One region of the Streptomyces sp. NPDC043726 genome, then DNA from elsewhere that is predicted to be linked to it. Evidence: riboswitches for the same ligand, from Rfam matches in the RefSeq annotation. Region 1 holds a riboswitch; the other holds the start of a gene.
The links. Region 1 has a riboswitch for ZMP and ZTP ahead of AC068Z_RS04730 (bifunctional 5,10-methylenetetrahydrofolate dehydrogenase/5,10-methenyltetrahydrofolate cyclohydrolase). Riboswitches for the same ligand answer to the same signal wherever they lie in the genome.

Region 1 (4,401 bases):
CCCGGGCCGAGTTCGAGCAGGCGGACGACGCGGTAGCGATGCGGGCGCAACGGCTCGTAGAACGCCTCGATCTCGTCCTCCGCCAGCGGCCGCCCCAGGAGCGCCACGCCCGTGAGCGTGCCGAGGTGGTAGTCGCCCAGGGGCAGCGCGTCCGCGTCACCCAGGGCCCGGTGGCCGACCTGGGCGGCGGTCCAGACGCCGACGCCGGGCAGCTTCGCCAGCACGTCGTACGCCCGTTCGGGATCGCCGGCGCAGCGGTCGAGCCGTACGGCGTGGCGGGCGGCCTCGACGACGGTGGCGGAGCGGTGCAGGTCCACGCCCGCCCGGCGCCACTCCCAACTGGGTACGGTGCGCCAGATCTCCGGGGGCGGGGGCACGCGCATGCCGTCGGGCGCGGGGCCGGGCGGCGGCTCCCCGTACTTCCGGACCAGGCGGGCGAAGGAGGCGGCGGCGTCCAGGCCGACGACGCGCTGTTCGAGGACCGCGGGCACGAGGGCCTCGAACAACCGCCCGGTGCAGGGGATCCGTAGGCCGGGCAGGCGGTGTACGGCCCCGCGCAGCACGGGGTGAGCGGGCCGGAACAGTTCGGGCCGGTCGCCCTCGCCGAGTTCACGGCGCACGGAGTCGGCGAGTTCGGCCGCGCCGGGTCCCCAGACGTCGACGCCGAGGTCGTCCAGGCGGTACTGGCGGATGCGGTAGGTGACCGCCCCGGAGGCGGTGCGCGCGACGCGCCAGACGGTGCCGTCGGGTTCGACCCGGTGCGTGGGGTCGCGGGAGCCGCGGCGCAGGCTCGACAGGGTCAGCCGCGCGTCCACGGGGAAGCCGGGCCGCCAGCGCACGGACCGGTCCGGAGGCTGCCGCATGCCTCCACCCTCCCGGAAACCCCGAAGGGCCGCCCGGCGGTCCGGGCGGCCCTTCGGGGCGGGGTACGGCGGGTCAGTACTCGATGCCGGGGAGCAGACCGGTGACGGGGGCGGCCAGGTCGGTGACCTGGTGCAGCTGGTTCAGCTCGTGCACCCGGTTGAGCTCGTTCAGCTGCGCCGAAGGCCGCGGCATGGCCGCCTTGTGCTGCTCCGGGATGTCGCTCACGGTCAGTGAGTCGAGCATGCGGATCGGGCTGAGGTTCGCGCCGGGGGCGGCCTCCGCCTCGGCCGCGCTCGCCAGCGGCGCGGCGAGGCCGGTGGCCGAGACGGCCAGACCGACGGCGGCGACGATACGTCGAGTTGAGATCATGTTCGGAGCAACGCCGACGGGCCCCCGCCGGACACGGCCGCCGACCACGGCTCACCCGTGAGGCGGACCGGCCCACCACGCTCGCCCCGCCCGCAGACCAGCGCGCCCGCACCCGCGAGGCCGCCCCGAGGCCGCGGCCCCGACCGGGAACCCACCCCAGCCCCCCGACCGCGAGCGACGGCCGCCCGGCCCGGCCCCCGTGGTCGCCCCCGCTGCGCTTGCCGAGGCTGCCGGGGCGGAGGAGCCTCGTAGGTGAGGCCGTCGCGGCACGCTCCCCCGAGGCCGCGGGCCTTCGAGGAGGCAACCATGGGCAGCGCGGCACGCCCCGGCTTCGACACCGAAGCCCTGCGCCGGGGCATCGAGGGAGACACGGCGACGACGCTCCTGTCGCTCTACGCGGACGACGCCGAACTGCGCGTCGTGGACCGCAACACCCAGCCCAGCAGTCCCCGGGTCCTGCACGGCCGTGACGAGATCAGCGAGTTGCTGGAGGACGTCTACAGCCGCGACATGACCCACAAGCTGGAGCGCTGCGTCGTCGAGGGCGACACCGTCGCCTTCAGCGAGTCCTGTCGGTACTCCGACGGGGTACGGGTGCTCGCCGAGTCGATGGCGTCCGTGAAGGACGGCAAGATCGTCGAGCAGACGATGATCCAGGCCTGGGACGAGTAAAGGAGTCCGTTAGGGTGGGGGCGGGCCGTGACTGGCGCTGAGGTGGAGCACCACCGGGGAGCGGCCTACGCAGAGTCGATGCCGTGCGCCTGGGCGAACCGGAACAAGCCCAGGAGTGGATCATGTCTCAGGCACGGCTCATGGACGGCACGTCCCTCGCCCGCACGATCGTCGAGGAGACCGCCGAGCGAGCGGCCCAGCTCACCGAGCGCACCGGCACCACGCCCTGTCTGGCGACGGTTCTGGTCGGCGAGGACCCGGCGTCGGTCACCTACGTCCGGATGAAGCAGAACCGCTGCCGCAAGGCCGGCATCGAGTCCCGGCACGTGGCGCTGCCCGCGGCCACCACCACCGAGGAACTCGTCGCCGAGCTGCGGAAGCTGTCGGACGACCCCGGGGTGCACGGCATCCTGCTCCAGCACCCGATGGGCGCGCACATCGACGAGCGGGCCGCGTTCGAGGCGATAGCGCCGGAGAAGGACGTGGACGGCGTCACCTTCGCCTCCTTCGCCACGATGAGCTTCGGACTGCCGGGCTTCGTGTCCTGCACGCCCGGCGGCATCATGCGGCTGCTGGACGCCTACGACGTCGATCCCTCCGGCAAGCGCGCGGTGGTCGTCGGCCGCAGCGCGATCCTGGGCAAGCCGGCCGGCATGCTGCTGCTCGCCCGCGACGCGACGGTGACCTACTGCCACTCCCGTACGGCGGACCTGTCGGCGGCGGTCCGGGAGGCGGACATCGTGGTCGCCGCCGTGGGGCGGCCCCGGCTGATCCGGGGTCAGGACATCAAGCCCGGCGCGGTCGTCGTCGACGCCGGGTACAACGCGGGGAACGTCGGCGACGTCGACTTCGACTCCGCCGTCGAGCGAGCCTCGCTGATCACGCCGGTGCCGGGCGGGGTGGGTCCGATGACGATCGCCGTCCTGCTGGAGCAGACGGTGACCGCGGCCGCCCGGCAGCTCGGGGTGTGATCAGCGCGTCCAGGCGCGGTACGACATCACGTCACCGGCCCTGACGCCGTACTCGGGCTCCGCCGCGGCGAAGGTGCTCTCGAGTCCCAGGACGGCGCCGGTGGCCGGGTCCAGGATCAGCATCCGGCGGATGCCGGAACCGTCGTGCACGTACGCCTGTCCGACCCGTCCGAGCCGGTCCGTCACCCGGCCCACCGGCCTGAGCCCCTCGGCGTCCGCCAGCAGCCGGGTGAGCGCGGCCGACTCCCGGGCGCCGAGCGTCCAGGTGTCGAGCAGCACCCCGACGGCGTCGAGGAGTTGGCCGGTGTCCAGCCGGCTTCCGCTGTACGTGGCCTCCTGGAGGTAGGCACGCAGGCGCGCGGGGTCGGCGGGCGGCCCCGACTGGGGCGGGGCGTCGCTCCAACTGGGCGGGTACGTCCGCCTGCTGAGGACGTGGCCGTCGTCGACGAGTTCCCCGTCGTCGGTCAGCACCGGCCGGCCGGGGTGCGTGGGGTCGGTCGCCACGACGAGTTCCGTGTGGCTGCCGTCGGCCCGCCACCGCACGAGACGTTCCTCGGGGAGCGTGACCGGCGGCTCGTCCTCGCTCATCCCGAGGCTCCACGACCGTACGTGGGTGCCCTTGCGGAGCTTCGGCGCACCGTCGGCCGCCGCCGCCTGCCCCCTGTCGGCCAGGGTCCGCAGGGTTACGGGCGTGGCGTCGGCCCGCACCACGAGCGGGCGGGGTGCGGCGAGGGCGGGGGTGGTGGTCCGGTCGGAGAACAGCAGCGCCGACACGAGCGCGGCGACCAGGGCCGTGGCCGTCAATGCCCAGCGCAGGCGGGGCCGGCGGGAGGTCCGGTCGTTCAGCAGCCGGTTCAGGTGGCGTTCGGCGGTGTGGTCCAAGGGTCCGTCGCCGAAGTGGGGGCCGTCGGTCGGGACCGGGTTGGCGCCGCGGAGGAGGTCGAGTTCGTCAGCCATGGCCGTGCTCCTTGGCGGGGGTCGTGGGGCCGATGCGGTCGATCTCGGCTCTGAGCCGGCGCCGGGCCCGGTGCAGGCGCATGGCCGCGGCGCGGGTGCCGCAGCCGAGGGCGAGGGCCACTTCGTCGATGCCGAGTTCCTCCCAGGCCGTCAGCCGCAGCACCTCCTGGTCGGCCGGGGAGAGCCGGGCGAGGGCGTCGTGCACCCAGGCGCCGGGGGCCTCCGCGTCGGGGCCGTCCTCCACGTGCCGGCCGTGGGCCGCGTCGTCGTTGCCCATCCGGCGCACCAGTCGCCGTCTGCGGCCCTGGCCGCGTACCGCGTTCGCCAGGCAGTTGCGTGCCACGCCGTACAACCAGGGCAGCGGGGTCGCGGGCAGGTCGGCACGGCGCCGCCAGGCCACCGTGAACACCTCCGCCACCACTTCCTCGACGTCGTCCGTGCGCCCGTCGAGGCGCCGCGCGACATAGCGGCTGACCGCCCAGTAGTGCTCGCGATAGGCAGCGGCGAAGATCTCGTCGTTGCTCATGTCCCGTTCGTGTCCGGCACCCCCGGGATCGTCACACCCGGT
Region 2 (4,401 bases), on a different contig from region 1:
CGACTTGCTGGGGGTTCGGATGCGCGGTCGAGTGCGTGGACTGGCGGCGGGATGGCGTCGGCTGACGGCGTCGGCGGGGGCGTTGACGGTGACGCTGGCGATGCTCGTGTGGGGTGCGGCGCCCGCCTCGGCCGGAGGTCCGACGAGCGTGTTCCTGGTCTCGCCGGAGACCGGTCGGACGGCGGGGCTGTACTACTCGGACCGGGAGTACGGCCGGCTGGACTCCCTCCTCAGGGCGGGCTCGTTCCGGGCCCCGCCCGAGGGCGTGCGGGCCGACCGGCGGATCACCCTCACCTGGCTCGTCCATGACACCAGCCCCTGGCGGGTCGACTGGATCTTCCCGGTCAGCGGGAGCGAGGACGTTTGGGTGCGCCGGGCGATGATCCCCTCCGATCCGACGACCCCGAGTTGGCACCGCGCCGCCGACCCCGGCCCCATCCGCGCCCTGCTGTCCGACCTGGACCTGCTGGGCCGCCCCGACTCCGGGGAGGACCTGTCCGCCTTCTCGCTGCGGGATGTGTACCGCGACGACTCGGCGGCGGGAGCGCCGGTCGAGCCGACCGAGCCGGTCGAGGCGGAATCCCCGCCCGCGCCCCGGAGCACGGCGGCAGCGCGCTCGGACGACGACACCGGCTGGTGGTGGGCCCTGGCAGGGGGTGCGGCGGGAGCGGCGCTGGCACTGGTCCTGCGGCCCTTCGCCACCCGGTGGCCGCTGGGCGGTCGGGGGGACCCGGGGCCCCGGCAGGAGCTGCGGGACGTGTGAGGCGGCGGGACCGGCGCTGTACGGCGGGACGGCGGCGGCCGGGGTGGGCGGCAGGCTCGCGATACGCCGCGCGGCGGCCCGGCCGGGTGCCGGACCGCCGCGTGAGGGGCCGCGTCAGCGGCTCATCGATCTGTGAGAGTCACCTTCGAGAGGCGACTTCGAGGATCGCTGCTCTTTGACAACTCAAGAGAGTGCTGATCAGCCGAGGTCGATCTCCGGGTACAGCGGGAAGCCGGCCACCAGGTCGGTCGCCCGGCGCGAGATCTCGTCCGCGATCTTCGCGTCCAGGACGTGGGCGGCCTTGGAGGGGGCACCGGATTTGGTGGTACCCGCCTCGGTGGTGGTGAGGACGCGGTCGATCAGGCCGGCGACCTCGTCCATCTCGGCGGCGCCGAGACCGCGGGTGGTCAGGGCGGGGGTGCCGATGCGGATGCCGGAGGTGTACCAGGCGCCGTTGGGGTCGGCCGGGATGGCGTTGCGGTTGGTGACGATGCCGGACTCCAGGAGCGCGGCCTCGGCCTGGCGGCCGGTCAGGCCGTAGGAGGTGGCCACGTCGATCAGGTTCAGGTGGTTGTCCGTGCCGCCCGTCACCAGGGTCGCGCCCCGGCGCATCAGGCCCTCGGCGAGGGCCCGGGAGTTGTCGACGATGCGCTGGGCGTAGTCCTGGAAGGAGGGCTGCCGGGCCTCGGCGAGGGCGACGGCCTTGGCGGCCATGACGTGCGGGAGCGGGCCGCCGAGGACCATCGGGCAGCCTCGGTCGACCTGGTCCTTGAGGGAGTCGTCGCACAGGACCATGCCACCGCGCGGGCCGCGCAGCGACTTGTGAGTGGTCGTGGTGACGATCTGGGCGTGCGGGACCGGGTCGAAGTCGCCGGTGAGGACCTTGCCGGCGACCAGGCCCGCGAAGTGGGCCATGTCGACCATGAGGGTCGCGCCGACCTCGTCGGCGATCTCCCGCATGATCCGGAAGTTCACCAGACGGGGGTAGGCGGAGTACCCGGCGACGATGATCAGCGGCTTGAACTCCCGGGCGGAGGCGCGCAGCGCCTCGTAGTCCAGGAGGCCGGTGGTCGGGTCGGTGCCGTAGGAGCGCTGGTCGAACATCTTGCCGGAGATGTTCGGGCGGAAGCCGTGGGTGAGGTGGCCGCCGGCGTCCAGGGACATGCCGAGCATGCGCTGGTTTCCGAAGGCCTGGCGCAGCTCGGCCCAGTCGGCGTCGGAGAGGTCGTTGACCTGGCGGACGCCGGCCTTCTCCAGGGCGGGTGCCTCGACGCGGGCGGCGAGGACGGACCAGAAGGCGACGAGGTTGGCGTCGATTCCGGAGTGCGGCTGGACGTAGGCGTGGCGGGCGCCGAAGAGCTCCTTGGCGTGTTCGGCGGCGAGGGACTCGACCGTGTCGACATTGCGGCAGCCGGCGTAGAAGCGGCGGCCGACGGTGCCCTCGGCGTACTTGTCGCTGAACCAGTTGCCCATCGCCAGCAGAGTGGCCGGCGAGGCGTAGTTCTCGGAGGCGATCAGCTTGAGCATCTCGCGCTGGTCGTGGACCTCCTGGCCGATGGCGTCGGCGACCCGCGGCTCCACGGCGCGGATGACGTCGAGGGCGGCGCGGAAGGCGGTGGATTCGTGGGACAGGGGCTGCTCGGACAAGTCGGCCTCCGGACGGCGTGGCGTTCAGCGTTCACGGTTCGGCCCAGGCGCACGGCACACAGTCACGACCGGGCCGCTCCCCGATGGTCGGTCCCATCCCAGCGCGCCAGTCACGGCCCGCTGGTCAGCCTACCGGGCGCGCCGTCGGGTGAAGGTCCCGCGTCCACCATCCGAGCAAGGATAGGAAGGGGGTCCCGCTTGTCTTCGGGTGTCTTCTGGAGGTGCCGTGACCACTACGGAAACCCTCATCGCCGCGGCCGAGGCGCACGGCGCGCACAACTACGCGCCGCTGCCGGTCGTCGTCGCGTCGGCCGACGGGGCTTGGATGACGGATGTGGAGGGGCGGCGGTATCTGGATCTGCTCGCCGGCTACTCGGCCCTCAACTTCGGGCACCGCAACCGGCGGATCGTCGAGGCGGCGAAGGCGCAGCTGGAGCGGGTGACGCTGACGTCGCGGGCGTTCCATCACGACCGGTACGCCGCGTTCTGCGAGCAGCTCGCGCAGTTGTGCGGCATGGAGATGGTGCTGCCGATGAACACGGGCGCGGAGGCGGTGGAGACCGCGGTGAAGACGGCCCGGAAGTGGGGCTACCGGGTCAAGGGCGTGCCCGCCGAGATGGCGAAGATCGTGGTCGCGGGCAACAACTTCCACGGCCGTACGACGACCCTGATCAGCTTCTCCACGGATCCGGAGGCACGGGCGGACTTCGGGCCGTACACACCCGGGTTCGAGATCGTGCCGTTCGGGGATCTGACGGCGATGCGTTCGGCGCTGAGCGAGAACACGGTGGCGGTGCTGCTGGAGCCGATCCAGGGCGAGGCGGGGGTGCTGGTGCCGCCGTCCGGCTATCTGGCGGCGGTGCGGGAGCTGGCCCGGGAGCGGAACGTGCTCTTCGTGGCCGATGAGATCCAGTCGGGGCTCGGGCGGACGGGGCGGACCTTCGCGTGCGAGCACGAGGGGGTCGTGCCGGACATGTACGTGCTGGGCAAGGCGCTCGGGGGCGGAGTGGTGCCGGTGTCGGCGGTGGTGTCCTCGGCCGAGGTGCTGGGGGTGTTCGGGCCCGGCGAGCACGGCTCGACGTTCGGCGGGAATCCGCTGGCCTGTGCGGTGGCGCTGGAGGTGATCGCGATGATGCGGACGGGTGAGTTCCAGGCGCGTTCGGCGGAGCTGGGTGGCCATCTGCACCGGGAGCTGACCGCGCTGGCCGACACCGGCAGGGTCACGGCGGTGCGGGGGCGGGGGCTGTGGGCGGGCATCGACATCGCCCCGCGCTACGGCACCGGGCGTGAGGTGTCGGAGAAGCTGATGGACCGGGGTGTGCTGGTGAAGGACACCCATGGCCCCACGGTCCGGATCGCGCCGCCGTTGGTGATCGGCAAGGAGGACCTGGACTGGGGGCTCGCCCAACTCCGGTCCGTACTGGGGGTATGACCGATCACTTTGGTCCGTACTGGCGGTGCAGCCGATCGGGTCGCCCCGGGCCCGGACCGGGCCGTACCGGCCTGGAGGGTCGTGTGCGCCGTACCGGCCTCAGAGGATCACGTGCGGGAGGAAGCGCGCGTACTCGTCCGTGATCAGTCCCGCCGACTCGCGGATGCCCAGGCCCGCCGACTCGTCCTCGACGACCCAGGCGCCGAGGACGACCCGGTTGCCGTCGAAGTCGGGCAGCGGGGCCAGCTCCTGGTAGCAGCAGGGCTCGTCGCGGATGACGGGGTCGGCTCCCGGTTCGTGGACGGTCACGCCCGCGCCCTCGCGGCCCAGCAGGGGTTTGGCGACGTAGCCGGTGGTGCGGGCCAGGTCGCGCGGGCCGTCGAGGTGGGCCGGGAGGAGGTTGGGGTGGCCGGGGTAGAGCTCCCAGAGGACGGCCAGCAGGGCCTTGTTGGACAGGAGCATCTTCCAGGCCGGCTCGATCCACAGGGTCGTCCCGGTGCCGCCGCCGTTGTCGAGGGTGTCCAGGACCTGGCCGGCGAAGCGGTCGGTGGTGAGCCAC

Region 2: linked by a shared signal. The riboswitch ahead of AC068Z_RS02890 (glycine hydroxymethyltransferase) and the one ahead of AC068Z_RS04730 (bifunctional 5,10-methylenetetrahydrofolate dehydrogenase/5,10-methenyltetrahydrofolate cyclohydrolase) in region 1 are both predicted to bind ZMP and ZTP.

Annotation. Positions count from the first base shown of each region.
Region 1 is NZ_JBWKCI010000002.1:310-4,710, reverse strand. It holds gene AC068Z_RS04745 (DNA-3-methyladenine glycosylase family protein) at 1-863, opposite strand, end outside; gene AC068Z_RS04740 (hypothetical protein) at 937-1,233, opposite strand; gene AC068Z_RS04735 (nuclear transport factor 2 family protein) at 1,540-1,905, shown strand; ZMP/ZTP riboswitch at 1,923-2,007, shown strand; gene AC068Z_RS04730 (bifunctional 5,10-methylenetetrahydrofolate dehydrogenase/5,10-methenyltetrahydrofolate cyclohydrolase) at 2,028-2,876, shown strand; gene AC068Z_RS04725 (CU044_5270 family protein) at 2,877-3,833, opposite strand; gene AC068Z_RS04720 (RNA polymerase sigma factor) at 3,826-4,359, opposite strand.
Region 2 is NZ_JBWKCI010000001.1:624,047-628,447, forward strand. It holds gene AC068Z_RS02885 (hypothetical protein) at 20-763, shown strand; gene AC068Z_RS02890 (glycine hydroxymethyltransferase) at 962-2,410, opposite strand; ZMP/ZTP riboswitch at 2,445-2,534, opposite strand; gene rocD (ornithine--oxo-acid transaminase) at 2,637-3,842, shown strand; gene AC068Z_RS02900 (glutathionylspermidine synthase family protein) at 3,942-4,401, opposite strand, start outside.